Regions from separate parts of the Metasolibacillus sp. FSL K6-0083 genome, predicted to be linked through region 2. Evidence: predicted binding sites of a transcription regulator. Region 2 holds the regulator's gene; the other holds the start of a gene.
What was found. The regulator NrdR, encoded in region 2, represses ribonucleotide reductase genes. The targets are predictions, from matches to a motif close to AACACNATATATNGTGTT.

Region 1: the regulator NrdR is predicted to act here: its motif matches at 4,250-4,267, upstream of MHB51_RS17425 (glutaredoxin).

What each region holds. Positions count from the first base shown of each region.
Region 1 is NZ_CP152046.1:3,730,288-3,737,680, reverse strand. Features, by position in the region: gene MHB51_RS17445 (hypothetical protein) at 1-20, opposite strand, end outside; gene nrdF (class 1b ribonucleoside-diphosphate reductase subunit beta) at 324-1,304, opposite strand; gene nrdE (class 1b ribonucleoside-diphosphate reductase subunit alpha) at 1,292-3,385, opposite strand; gene nrdI (class Ib ribonucleoside-diphosphate reductase assembly flavoprotein NrdI) at 3,382-3,753, opposite strand; gene MHB51_RS17425 (glutaredoxin) at 3,750-3,980, opposite strand; gene MHB51_RS17420 (TIGR01457 family HAD-type hydrolase) at 4,467-5,231, opposite strand; gene MHB51_RS17415 (DUF86 domain-containing protein) at 5,232-5,681, opposite strand; gene MHB51_RS17410 (DUF3055 domain-containing protein) at 5,773-6,039, shown strand; gene MHB51_RS17405 (ISL3 family transposase) at 6,302-7,393, opposite strand, start outside.
Region 2 is NZ_CP152046.1:186,944-194,336, forward strand. Features, by position in the region: gene MHB51_RS00825 (glyceraldehyde-3-phosphate dehydrogenase) at 1-871, shown strand, start outside; gene speD (adenosylmethionine decarboxylase) at 1,255-1,617, shown strand; gene nrdR (transcriptional regulator NrdR) at 1,909-2,370, shown strand; gene MHB51_RS00840 (DnaD domain protein) at 2,397-5,099, shown strand; gene dnaI (primosomal protein DnaI) at 5,086-6,027, shown strand; gene thrS (threonine--tRNA ligase) at 6,342-7,393, shown strand, end outside.

The DNA of each region.
Region 1 (7,393 bases), 270 kb from region 2:
TTGTTTGCAAATTGTTTCATAAAAACTTCTACTCCTCTTTCAATATAATTCTAATCATACACGAACTATATCCAAAGAGGAACCTTATGTGCCAATTTAAAATTTAGGCTATGTGAACAAGGGGACTATTTCAAAAGTCGAACTTCTCCTCAGTGCAGTGAAAGGTTAGCTGTGCCCTTATTTTAAATTCAAAAGAAAGCAGCTAAGCTCTGAATTTAGCTCATTTTCAAAAAGCTCTTCTTTATGATTCCTTTGCTTAAGCATCACAAAAAGCGTCCAAAACATAGCAATGCACTGTTTTTGGACGCTTCTTTTTCATCAAATTACTTCTCTAAAAAATCAAAATTAAACGTTTCATCTGTAATTGGCTGAACTTTTGCTAGTGCATATGTTGAGCCTTTTTGAGAGAAGAAATCGTATGTTGAACCTTCGTTACGAATACCATTCATAACAATTGGGTTTACTTCCTCCTCAGGGAACATCGTATCTAAGCCCAAGTTCATTAACGCTTTATTTGCATTGAAGCGCACATAAGCTTTTACTTCTGGGGAAAGCCCTGTTTCAGCATAGATATCTTCCGTATACTTCATTTCATTTTGGTACAGGTCTAACAATAGCTCATAGCCCCATACTTTTAGCTCGTCTTGCTTTTCTGGAGAGAATTTACGGAAAATATTTTGTGCAAAGAAGCCAATTGCTACACCATGAATTGATTCGTCACGTAAAATGAGGGAAATAACTTCCGCGCTATTACGCAAAGTACCTTGCCCACCTAAATAAAGCGGGTAGAAAAAGCCGGAGTAGAATAAAAAGCTTTCTAGCATAACAGAAGCAAACATCGCTTTCCATAATGACTCATCATCGTTTTCTTTAATTGCTAAATAAACATCGCTAATGCGTTTCGCCTTATATTGTAAAAATTCGTTTTTCTTAACCCACTCGAAGACCGCATCAATTTCATCGTTATTACATAACGTTGTAAAAATATACGAATAGGATTTTGCATGAATCGCTTCAAAAGAGCCGAAAACAGTTAATACGGCTTTTTCCTGCAAATCATTATTATATTTCGCAATTTCGTTCATGCCGATATTCGTTTGCACCGTATCTAACAATGTTAAGCCACCGAATACTTTTTTGTACGTATCTTGGTGCTCAAAGTCTTTCCACTGTTTAATATCCTTTGATACAGCAATCTCCTCTGGCTGCCACATTTGCTTCCATTGCTGGTCCCAAAATACTTTCGCCAAATCGCTTGTCGGCTTATTCCAGTTAACCGCCTCATATGGTTTTAAATTGAGCATGATACACACTCCTCTAAAGTTTGTAATCGTTGACGCACGTAATATACTGTTTTAATGCCCTTCATCCAAGCATAAATATACACTTTCGCTAATTGTTCTGTTGTCCAACGATCAGTTACATATAATGTCATTGAAATTCCTTGATCGACATGCTTTTGTGCTGCTACATATAGGTCGATTAATTTATATGGATCAACTTCATATGCTTCCACATATAAATGACGATTATCATTATTTAAAAACGGCATCGGATAAATTGTACGACTATCTGCATAGTCTCGAATTTCCACGCGCTCTGTACATGGTGCAAGTGATGCTGTGCTGCTGCGAATATAGGAAATACTGCCTGTCGGTGCAACAGCTAGGCGGTAGGCGTTAAATACGCCATGCTCAGCTACCTGCTCTTTTAACTCCTGCCACATTGCAGCAGTAATTAGCGGCACATTACCTAATGCTTCTTTAACCGCTTTCGATGGCTCTCTCTCTTCTTTTGCTATATAAGAGTCAAAGTAATTACCGTTGGCGTATTCGCTCTCCTCATAACGATAGAATGTTTCACCCTTCTCTTTGGCAATTTGCATAGATGCTTGTAATGAATAGTAATTTAATGCTTCCATAAAGTAATCGACAAATTCAATTGACTCTGGTGAACCATATAAAATATTCGATTGCACTAAATGACCATGAAGGTTCATTACCCCAAGACCAACAGAATGCATTAATTTATTCGCCTTCGCTACAGATGGCACATTTTTAATATTTGTCATTAATGATACATTCGTTAAGAGCTGCATACTTGTCGTAATAAGCTCTTCAAAGTTTTCGCTTTTTGTTGCGCGGTAAATGTCGATAGAGCCTAAGTTACACGATACATCTAAGCCGTAAACATTTGGCTGATCCATATCTGTAATATCACTCGTCGTTTGTACTTGTAAAATTTCTGTACACAAATTCGACATTTTCACTCGGCCTAGGCCTTTTAATGCGTGATTTTCGTTGACATTATCATCAAACACCTCGAATGGGTAGCCCGATTCAAATTGTGTCTTTTTAATTTCCGTATAAAGCTTACGTGCATTAATGCGCTTTAGTTTTCGAATGTTCGGATTATCAAGCAATTCATAATACATTTCCGTCATGCTAATTTCGGACATGCGCTTGCCATATTCACGATAAATATCGTATGGGCTAAATAAAATAATATCTTTGTCACGCTTCATTAGCTCAAAGAAAATCGATGGGATAATAACCCCTGTCGATAATGTCGCTAAGCGAATTTTTTCGTCAGCGTTAGGCTTTTTCGATGAAATAAATTCTTCAATATCACCGTGGAAAATATTCAAATAGACAACGCCTGAGCCATTGCGCTGCCCTAGCTGGTTGGAATAGGAGAAAGAGTTTTCTAATAGCTTAGCAACAGGCATAACGCCGCTAGCACGATTTAAAATCCCTTTAATCGGGTCGCCTAATGGGCGTAAATCCGTTAACAATGTTCCTACGCCTCCCCCTAAACGAGAAAGCTCTAGGCAATAACCGATATTTTCTGCGATGGAATTCATCGTATCATCAACCGTCAATTTAAAGCAGCTTACTAGCTCACCACGCGCCTTTTTACCGCTGTTTAGTGCCGTTGGTGTCGCGGGCTGATATGCCTCCATAATACTGCGTACAGCACGCTCTGCAAGGCTTTGGTCTCCCTGTGCTAAATATAACGAAATAATCGTAATGCGATCCTCATATTTCTCTAAAATCTCTTGACCGTCACGGCTTTTCATTGCGTAGCTTTCATAAAATTTGCTGGCACTCATAAAGGATGGAAAACGGAATTTATAAGAATAAGCTATTTTGAATAACCTTTTAATAAATTCCATCGGATACATTTCTAAAAAATCTCTTTCATAGTATCCTTCATCGATTAAATATTTAAGCTTTTCTTCCAAGTCTATATAATAACGCATTTTCACATTGACATTTTCTAAAAAATACTTACGTGTCGCTTCTTTATCCTTGTCCAAATCTAAAATACCTGTCGAGCTATAACTATTCAATAAATCATTATTGAGCTTTAAATACTCTTTCAAATCTTTTCCCCACCTTCAATAACAGTTTGATAATATTCTCGAATTGCTTCATAATCGTGTGCAAATCCCCGAAGCTCTAGTTTGCGAACAATCGGTATTTGATAAGTGGCATTTATTTTATCGGCGGAGCCGCAAAAAACATTGTGCCCAAAATTGGAATTGCCGCTTGCAATCACACCTTTACAAAACGTAGCGTTTTCTTGCAAAAATTCCTCTACTATTTGTGGCACTGTACCAAGTCCATCCGTATAAGTAAATAATAAATAGGGCTCAGAAAGCTTGAGCCCCTTCGTCATCTCAATGTTCGGTAATTGGAGCTGATTGATGATAAAGCGCACATTTCCTGTCCTGCTTGCAAAGACAATCATCCAACTAGCTTGCTAATCTCTTCGTTAATTTGTGAAAAATCATGGATTAGCTGACCGTCGATTTCTAAAATCGGAACCGTTAAGAAACCTGCATTGACGATTTTCTCTTTTGCCGCAGCATCTAAATCTATATTAACTGTTTCGTAGCGCCCCTCTAAACCAGCTTCATTTAACTCCGATTTAACAAACATACATTTTGGACAAACTGTTTTTGTGTACAAGATCATTACGATAACCTCTTTCCATTTATTTTTTCATAGCATGTACCATTGTGCTTTGCCACATATACAAGTGAAACGATTATGTATTAGCATAATTATTGCGAACAATTCTTATTGCTAGAAAACTAAATTTTAATTTTCCATTTTTTTCTCGCCATGTATACTTATAATCTATACAAAATCTGAACAAGGTAACGCGCTAGATGTATGAGGAAAGCCCTTTATATAGCCATCCTCGCTATATTTCCTATATGTAGTGCGTTTTTCAGAAAAACAACACTATATATAGTGTTTATTTTGAACTGCATTTATTGTATCATACTCGATTTTAAAAAAACAACTCTTGCAATTTTTTTATTTTCATGAAAACATATATTCCATTTTGAAAATCATCATAAATACCTATTGCATTTAATTTATGAGTCAACAATTTTGAATAAACAACAAAAAGCTATATCAAAATAATTTTGATATAGCTTTTATTCTTCTGTTTTACAGCCACTCTTCCAACGAGCTCAAGCAATAAGTAGGTCGTTCTTTCTGCAATTGGGCTTGCTCTGTAGGAGTAACACCTGTATTCACATGAACCGTATCACAGCCAAAGCGAATGCCGCATAAAATATCCGTTTGATAATTATCGCCAATCAATACCATTTCATTTTTACAATAATGATGTGTTGAGGCAATCGCTTCTAACATAATTGGTGATGGCTTGCCAATGAAGACAGGCTCTACACCTCCTACGCTTGCTACAAGCCTTACAAAGGAGCCATTGCCAGGCACGAAGCCTTGCTCTGTTGGAAATTTAACATCTTCATTTGTAGCAATTAAATGTGCACCATTCTGCACAGCCAAGCAGGCATTTACTAGCTTTGAATAATTTACCTCTCGATCAATCCCCATCACAAAAACCTTTGCATCCGCTTCATCTGTAATATGTATCCCTTGGGATTGCAGGGCCTCTCGAATACCATCCGAGCCAATAAGCTGCACTTTTTGCTGGGGAAATCGCTCACTTATATATGTCGCCGTCACGACTGCGCTCGAATAAATATGCTCTAAAGGCGCAGCAATGCCTAATGCCGCTAATTTTTGCTGCAATTGCACAGGCGTTTTTGAAGAGTTATTCGTTACATAAAACGGTTCAATGCCCTCCTGTTGCAATTTATGAATAAAGGTAATGGCACTGTCAATCCCTTTGTTTCCACGATAAACCGTTCCGTCTAAATCAAAACAATATGCTTTATAGCGCTTCATTTATTTATCCTCAGGCAAAAATGCGGAAACAGGTCCAAGCTCATTCGTTAAATAATCTTGCACTTTGCCTGAAAACTGTTTTAAGGCCCCTAACGAGCCTGAAAGCACTTTTATGACTTCTTCATCATCCACTTGAATAAATTCGCGTACAAGCATTTTACGCAAGCCTACAACAGCTTTTAGAGACGCGTCCATATCTGGTGAAATGACTTTCTCATCTACTAATATATCGATAATATCTTCATAACTGCCCGGGTCGCGCATAATAAAGCCATCAATCATTAAATTACCAACGTCCATCATCGATTCCATTACATTATGACCGATACGCTCAAGTGCTAGCTTTGTCATATCATTTTCAAGCCAATTTTCTTGCTCTTCAAAAATCGCCAGCAATGTATCTAAATGTTGTAAGTTTAATGAAATTTTATTTCGATCTACGAAATACATTCAAAACGCCTCCTAGTACCTAAATAGTTGATAGTGTTTTCTTATCTATAGTAACATATTCTAGAGATACGAAAAGGAGATAGAAATTCAAATGGAAAGATTTTTCTTATATGATGATGTAGAGGATACGAAAACGCGCTTCGTTAGCTTCGCAGGCAAAACACAGCGTTATGATTTAGCGATATTACAAAGTGGACGCTTTTTTGGTAAAGTACTTGTTTTAGATATTCAGTTCGGTCGCTTTGCGATTATCGGTCCCGACGATGTAGAGGAGCCGGGCTATTTAGAGCACGTCTACAATCGCACCGAGGAAGAGACAGCTGATTTGCGTGCGTATTTGACAGAGCTACTAAGCTAAGGACTCACGCAGCATGCTAAAAGGGCGTGTTTGAAAAGCTTTTTTGAGACAAAGTTAATGACAATTTATTGTGACTACCGCAGGAGCAATTATTTTCTGCGACGAGTAATCGCAGGAGCAATTATTTTCTGCGACGAGTAATCGCAGGAGCAAGTATTTTCTGCGACGAGTAATCGCAGGAGCAAGTATTTTCTGCGACGAGTAACCGCAGGCGCAAGTATTTAGGTTCAACGTCAAATGTTGGGGTGAGGTAAAATTCACGTCACCCCAAATGAACCCCGATATTTCTATACCGAATGTTTAATAAGATTTTTGCTTTGAAGTGATCGAAACGCCGAAAGCCATATGCGTTGCGTTTCATCACTTTTGTTCTGTTGTTAATGCCTTCTAAAAATCCATTGGAATAAGGGAAGTTAAAACTGTTCAAAATCTCTACCTGCCAGTTTCTAAAAGTTTTAATGGCCTTTAAAAACGCATGAATCTGCTTCGTTTCCACTTCCTGATAAAATACTTCTAACCGCCTTTTTACTTCTACTACATTTTCTGCTGTTTTAGCCCAGTCAAACCATTCGCAATAAGCTTCTTTCAGTTCGTATGCCTGCCGTAATTCTTCAGACATCCCCAAATAACGGTCCACATACCAGCGTTCTTTTCGGGTCAGTTTAGATGCCCGTTTATAGAGCACATGACGCATCCGCTTACACTTCTTCCGGTCATATGCGTGCCATTCCTTCTGCACTTTTCGCCGTACCTCATCCAACGCCCAGTAGATGTACCGGCAATAGTGGAACCGGTCTGCAATGATGACGGGCCGACTCAATGCTTTTTTGACTGCTGCTTTGAAGCTTGGATTCATGTCCATCACCACCAGCTCCACGCCCTGACCATATTGGCGCAGATAGTCCTGAATCGTTTCTTTCCGCCGGTTGGGTAGGATATCAAGCGGCTCCCGGGTTTTTGCATCCGCAATGATCAGTTGGAATTTTCCTTCGTCTGTATCTCCTTTATATTCATCAATCGCAATGGCTTTCGGCAGGCGCACGCCTTCTGCCATCTGCGTTTTTGCGGCTGACTGAAAGCGGCGGATGATGGTGGAACTAGAGGCACCGAGAACCTCACCGGCTTCTTTAAACGTCTTGGCTTTCACGGAGCGCACCTGTGCCACCTGATTCCATTCCTTTGTGAAGCGCTGATACCTTTCCACAAATGGAGCGTGTTCAGAGAACCTTTTTCCGCAAGAACACGCATAACGGCGCCGTCTGTAAAACAGGCAAGTCAACCGTTCAAACCACTTCAAATGCTTGACTTTCTGCATGCGGTAATCATGGATTTTCTGTGTAGTTTCCCCGCAGTT
Region 2 (7,393 bases):
TCATGGTCCATTCGAAGGTACTGTTGAAACAGCGGAAGACGCATTAATTGTTAATGGCAAACGTGTCGCAATTGTTTCAGAGCGTGATCCGAAATTATTACCTTGGAAAGCAATGGGGGTAGATATCGTCATTGAAGCGACAGGTAAATTCAATGACCGCGATAAAGCGGCTATGCATTTAGAAGCAGGTGCGAAAAAAGTAATTTTAACAGCGCCAGGTAAAAATGAGGACATTACAGTTGTATTAGGTGTGAATGACGAATTATTAGACATTGAAAAGCACGATGTAATTTCAAATGCTTCTTGTACAACAAACTGTCTAGCACCAGTAGCAAAAGTATTAAATGATACGTTTGGCATTGAAAATGGTTTAATGACGACAGTGCATGCCTATACAAATGATCAAAATAACTTAGACAATCCACATAAGGATTTACGTCGCGCACGTAATTGTGGTTCGTCAATTATCCCAACATCTACAGGGGCTGCGAAGGCACTAGCGCTTGTATTACCTGAATTAAAGGGGAAATTACACGGCATGGCTTTACGTGTACCAACACCGAACGTATCTTTAGTAGACTTAGTTGTGGATTTACAAAAAGACGTAACTGTCGAAGAGGTAAATGCGGCATTTAAAGCTGCAGCAGAGGGCTCTATGCAAGGTATTTTAAATATTTCAATGGAGCCGTTAGTATCGTCTGATTACAATACAACAACATATTCGTCAACGGTAGATGGTTTAACGACGATGGTAATGGGTGACCGCAAAGTGAAAGTGCTTGCTTGGTACGATAACGAGTGGGGTTACTCAGCGCGCGTCGTAGATTTAACAAAAAAAGTTGCCAATGCATTAGCGACTGTCAACGCATAATATAATAAAGGGACTACAGAAAATTCTGATATAAATTTGACTTTTCTAGTAGTCCCTATTTTTACACTTGCAACTACAATGAAAACATCTTATAATCACACATGTGTATGCACGATTATCATTTGGTACGTATACCGAATAATAAACGTGTCACCAATGGATGTCACAGATTTTAAGATGAGGTCTGCATAATGCGGAGCAGTGAACAGCTAGCACGTGTTATAACAGGACAGCTCGAGCAAATCTAGACTAAAGTTAGTTGAGGTGTAATTTATTGGTAACACATGACTACTTAAAGGGTTAGGACCTCTTTGGACTAACTTTCCCCCGTGGTAGTCAACTTTGCACATTATCAAATATTATGTCAAAGGGGGAAGCGAACCATGAGAACGATGGGGCGTCATGTTATTGCTGAACTTTGGGATTGCGATTTAGAGAAGTTAAACAATGTTCAATTTATTGAACAAACTTTTGTCGATGCTGCTTTACGATCAGGAGCAGAAGTCCGTGAAGTAACTTTTCATAAATTTGCACCACATGGAGTAAGCGGAGTAGTAATTATTTCTGAATCACATTTGACGATACACAGTTTTCCGGAGCATGGCTATGCTAGCATTGATGTGTATACGTGCGGTGATTTAGATCCAACAGTAGCAGCAAATTACATTGCGGAAGCACTAGGCGCAAAAATGCGTGAAGCAGTCGTCGTGCCGCGAGGTATGGGACCTGTTGTTGTTGGTACATGAAAAGATGCATAACGTACTGTGAGACAAACTATAGGCTACTTGCTTACTGAGCAAGTAGCTTATTTGCGCTTTATGAAATGTGTCGCGTTGTTTTTGCAAAAAAATTTTACACTTGCTGAAAGGTAGTTATTTTAACGAATATTTAGACTAAGACCTTTGCTGTTTGGAAAGTAAAACCCTTTCCTTTTTCTTGTGTGTTATAATATAGTAGCTATCGTGTCGCTATTTTGCACGTGCTACTTTTGATATAATAAAATAAGTAGTAAATCGAATGAATCAGGAGAAATTTGTATGAGATGTCCAGCTTGTCAATATAAAGATACACGTGTTGTTGATTCAAGACCTGTAGATGATAATAAAGAAATAAGAAGAAGACGTGAATGTGAAAAGTGCTCGTTTCGTTTTACAACGTTTGAAAAAATGGAGGAAACACCACTCGTTGTCGTGAAAAAAGAAGGAGCACGTGAGGAGTTTAGCCGTGAAAAAGTTTTGCGTGGCTTAATACGAGCATGTGAAAAGCGACCTGTATCAGTGGAAGAACTAGAGGAGCTTGTCATTGCAATTGAAAAAGATTTGCGTCGCCTAGGTCCATCAGAAGTTCGTTCTGAGGATGTAGGAGAAATGGTTATGGACCGTTTAATGAAGCTTGATGAAGTCGCATATGTGCGTTTTGCGTCTGTTTATCGCAGATTCTGCGATATTGATGCATTTATTCAAGAATTAAAGCAACTGCAAAATAACCAAGAAAAGTGAAGTAATGCTATGTAAGGAGGGTTAATATGACCTTTATGAATCAATTACATCCGTATGATATTTGTGAAGTTCAATGCCCTCACGAATTTAATGACGTGAATCAAAAGATTTTGCTTGCTTGTTATCAGCCGATTATCGGTGTCGAGGCGATTGCTTTATATTTAAAATTATCCGTGGAAGCATCGAATGAGCATCTAACCTTTCATCATCACTACTTGCTTGATAGCTTAGATTTTTCGATTAAACGCCTATTTCAAGCAAGGATTACGCTAGAAGCGATTGGTTTACTTCAAACCTTTTGTAAAGTAGAAGATGACCAAGCGCACTATATTTATCGTTTAAACAGGCCGTTAAATGCAAAATCTTTTTTTGCTGACCCTATTTTGTCCATCTCCCTAATGAGGAAAATAGACAAAAAAGCATTTGAGCATTTGCGTGATACTCTTGTGCCAAAGGAGCAAAAGCTATACGGCTATACAGAGGTAACGCGCGGCTTTAATGATGTATTTTTAAATGTGACAGAAAAAGAGTTGCAAAATATTGAGCAGCTATATTCAGAGCAAAGGAGCCAAATATCGACAAGTGGCTACACTTTTGACTATAACTCGTTTGATTTTAAATTATTTTTCGATGGCATTAGTCAAGCGCTTATTCCGCATCGGCTGTTTACGATCGAAATTAAGCAAACAATTGCTAAGGTAGCATTCCTTTATAAGTTTTCACCTTTAGACATGCAAAGCATCGTTATGCAATCTTTAACGGATGAACAAACTTTAACGGCAGCCACAATTGAAAAAAAGGCAGCAGACCATTATCAGCTAAGTGACCATCATCAAAATGATTATAGGCTGCTAAAGCGTTATGAAATTACGGACAAACAGAAGCCTCAAGAGGAAAAGAATAGCAGGGAGGAGCATATTCATTATTTGAATAAGACATCCCCTATTGAAGTTTACGAGGACTTGCACGGTGTTTCACCTACAGATGTAACGGTTCGCCTTTTTAATGATTTTTTAAATAGAGGTATTTCCTATGGTGTGATTAATACATTAATTCAATATATCGCAATGTCCGATGGTCGATTAGATTATAATGTTAATTTAATGCAAAGCATTATCGACACTTGGGTGAGAAGTGGAGCAAAAAATGCCGAGGATGCGATGCGAATTTCAAAGCAGGAGCACGATAAGCGTAGCGGGAAAGTTGTGCCGACAATCCAAAAAACAACGCATCATACTTCTGCCGAAGTTTCGGATGCGATGAAGGATTATGAACTTTCAACACCATATGAATTTTTGAAAATATTAACAAAGGGCAAGGAACCATTTAAAAATCAGCTGAAAACGGCCGAAAGTTTAATGACCGTTTATGGTATTGCACAAGGTGTAACGAATGTAATTGTAGAGCATGTATGGAAGCAGGCAAATGGCAAGTTGCCTGAAAAATTTGTCGAATCAGTTGCTGCTGAAATGCAGCAGCAAAATATTCAAACGGCAGAGCAGGCAACGCAATTTTTAGCGCAGCGCGGGAAAGCCGTCTATCAAATTGGGCAAGATTCGCTAGGTGAATTTGCAGCCTCTCCACAGGCACTTATCTATGACCGTACAACGCCATATGAATTTTTAAAGCAGCTTTATCATGGCAAGGAGCCTGTTCGCTTTATTGTGGAATTGGCTGAGCAGCTTGTATTAACGCAAAAAATGCCGATTGGTGTCGTGAATTATTTAATGGAATATGCGATGCGTGAGACGAATGGTAAGCTGACGAAAAACTATATTCAAGCGATTGCGAGTAATTGGATGGCGCATCAATTAAAATGTGCTGCAGATGCGATTCACTTAGTGGAGCAAGAGCAACAACCAGTAACGAAATATAAAGTAACGATGGATACACCACTTGCCTTTAAAGCAAAGCAGCAAGATTTAACGAGCTGGCTGCCACGCTATGATGAAACGATACCGTATGAGTTTTTAAAGGCATTGAAAAACGGTGAGGAGCCGCTCCCCTATGTCGTTGAAATGGCAGAAAATTATGTTTTGTCTGGCATGACGGTAGGTGTGGTGAATGCGATGTTTGAATATGTTATTACGCAAGTAGGACGCATTAATAAAAAATATGTAGATGCACTTGCGGCGAACGCACAGATGCAAAATATTGTGCTAGCGAAAGATGCTCTCGGCTATTTCCAACAGCAAAACCATAAAGTAGTCACAGCAACAATTACACAGGATAATTTAATGCAATTTTATCCAACCAATTATGTTTTTGAGGTGGCAGAAGAAAAATATGAAAAACAGACGCCGTACGAGTTTATTAAGCAGCTAAACAACGGACAGGAGCCATTTCCATATACCGTCAAAGCGGCGGAAAATTTAATTACATTGTATGGTATGGTACCTGCTGTTGTAAACTTCTTATTGGAATATGTATTGGCTAAAACAGATGGTGCATTACCAGAGAAATATATTAACAGTGTGGCGGATTCATGGCGCAGACAGCAAATCCAAACAGTTGAGCAAGCACGAAGCTATGTGAAGGGTGCTGAACAAAAGGCACTAGCAAGCAAAGGAAAGAAAGTCGAGGTTGTTCCTGAATGGTTTAACAAACCAAAGGAGGAGCTTGTCAAGGAAGCACCAGCAGAGGTAGTAGATATAGATGCAGAATACAACAAACTATTGCAGCAATTTCGCAATTATGATGGGAAGGTGAAGAGCGATAGAACCGATTAAGGAATCATTAAAGCGTGTTGTCAACGTCCCATCTTTTCAAGAGCGCTATGAGGCGATGCGCAAGTCAATTTTGCAGCATGAGAAAATCCAGCAATTTATGAAGCAAAATGAAGAGCAAATCAATGAGCAAATGATTGAGCACAGCTTGCTAAAGCTTAATGAATATATTAGCCAATCAACGGATTGCTGTAAATGTGGTACGACAGCGCAATGTACTAACTATTTACAGGGATTTATTCCAAAGCTGCTAATAACGAATGGACGCATCGATATTACGTATGAGCGCTGTGAGCAAAAAATTATTGAGGATGAGCGTCGAGAAATTGCCTCAATGGTATCGTCCATGCATATGCCAAAAGAGGTGTTACAGGCGACATTCGAAGATATTACAATCGCTGGCAACAGGTCGCGCCTTGATATTGCTCAGCAAATTATGGCGTTTATTCAGGAATATCGAGAAACGGGCGAGCTGCCGCATAAAGGTTTATATTTATACGGAGAATTCGGCGTTGGCAAATCGTTTATTTTAGGTGCAACTGCCAATGAGTTAGCGAAGGTCAAAGTGAAGTCAGTTATCGTCTATGTACCAGAATTTTTGCGTGAGCTTAAGGCAGCAATGGCTGACCATACACTAGAAAGCAAGGTCGATTTTGTCAAAAAAGCACCTGTTTTAATGCTGGATGATTTAGGGGCGGAGGCAATTTCACAATGGGCACGCGATGAAATTTTAGGGACGATTTTGCATTATCGCATGAGCGAGCAGCTACCGACGTTTATTTCCTCGAATTTTAATTATGAGGAATTGGAGCATCATTTAGCTCGTTCCCAGCGCGGAGAAATTGAGGAAGTAAAGGCTCGCCGCATAATGGAGCGCATTAAAGCGACAACAATGTCCATGAAAGTAGAAGGAGAAAATTTACGCCGTTAGCAGTTGCATTTTCTGTCGATTCAGCGTATACTTTGCTCATAATAATGTAAAGCAGTGAAAAGGATACGAGGTTTGTGTAGCGACTTATAGAGAGGGAGGCCTTGGCTGGAAGCTTCCTAAGAACGGCACATACTTTACTACCTTGGAGCAGTGGCGGGGATAATCCGTCAACGTTGATCAGTACGTTAACTGACCTAGAGCTTCGTTCGAGAATATTCTCGGAAGGAAGAAGGGTGGAACCACGAGCATACGCGTCGTCCCTTTATTGGGATGGCGCTTTTTTGTGCTCAAAAAAACTAAAGGAGGACATCACGATGTCAGAAATGATGAAATTAACTTTCCCAGATGGCGCTGTCAAGGAGTTTGCAGTAGGTACATCGACAGAAGAGATTGCCCAATCAATTAGTCCGGGGCTTCGCAAAAAAGCGTTAGCTGGTAAAATTGACGGTCAATTAATCGACTTAAAAACACCGATTGAAGCGGATACAGCAATCGAAATTATTACACCAGATTCACCAGAGGCGTTAGAAATTTTACGTCATTCTACAGCACACTTAACTGCACAAGCGGTAAAGCGTCTATTCCCAGATGCGAAGCTAGGCATTGGTCCTGTAATCGAATCAGGCTTCTATTACGATATTGATGCACCAACGCCGATTACTGCGGAAGATTTACCTGCAATTGAAAAAGAAATGAAAAAAATTATTGCTGAAAATATCGAAATTGAGCGCAAAAATGTATCGCGTGACGAAGCGCAAAAAATATACGAGGAAGTTGGTGACGAATATAAGCTAGAGCTACTTGAAGCTATTCCAGCTAATGAACAAGTATCAATTTATTATCAAGGCGATTTCTTTGATTTATGTCGTGGTATTCATGTACCCTCAACAGGTAAATTGAAAGAATTCAAGCTATTGTCACTTGCTGGTGCTTATTGGCGCGGTAACTCAGACAATAAAATGCTACAGCGTATTTACGGTACAGCTTTCTTTACAAAGGACGAGTTAAAGCATCATATCCAAATGCTTGAAGAGGCAAAAGAGCGTGACCACCGTAAAATCGGAAAAGAATTAGATTTATTTATGACATCTCAAACTGTAGGGCAAGGCTTGCCATTATGGTTACCAAACGGTGCAACAATTCGCCGTACAATTGAGCGTTATATCGTTGATAAAGAAATTGCATTAGGTTATAAGCATGTGTATACGCCAGTGCTTGGCTCGAAGAAGTTATATGAAACTTCTGGTCACTGGGGTCACTATCAAGATGGCATGTTCCCACCGATGGAAATGGATAATGAAACATTGGTTTTACGTCCAATGAACTGCCCGCATCATATGATGGTATTTAAGAATGGTTTGCATTC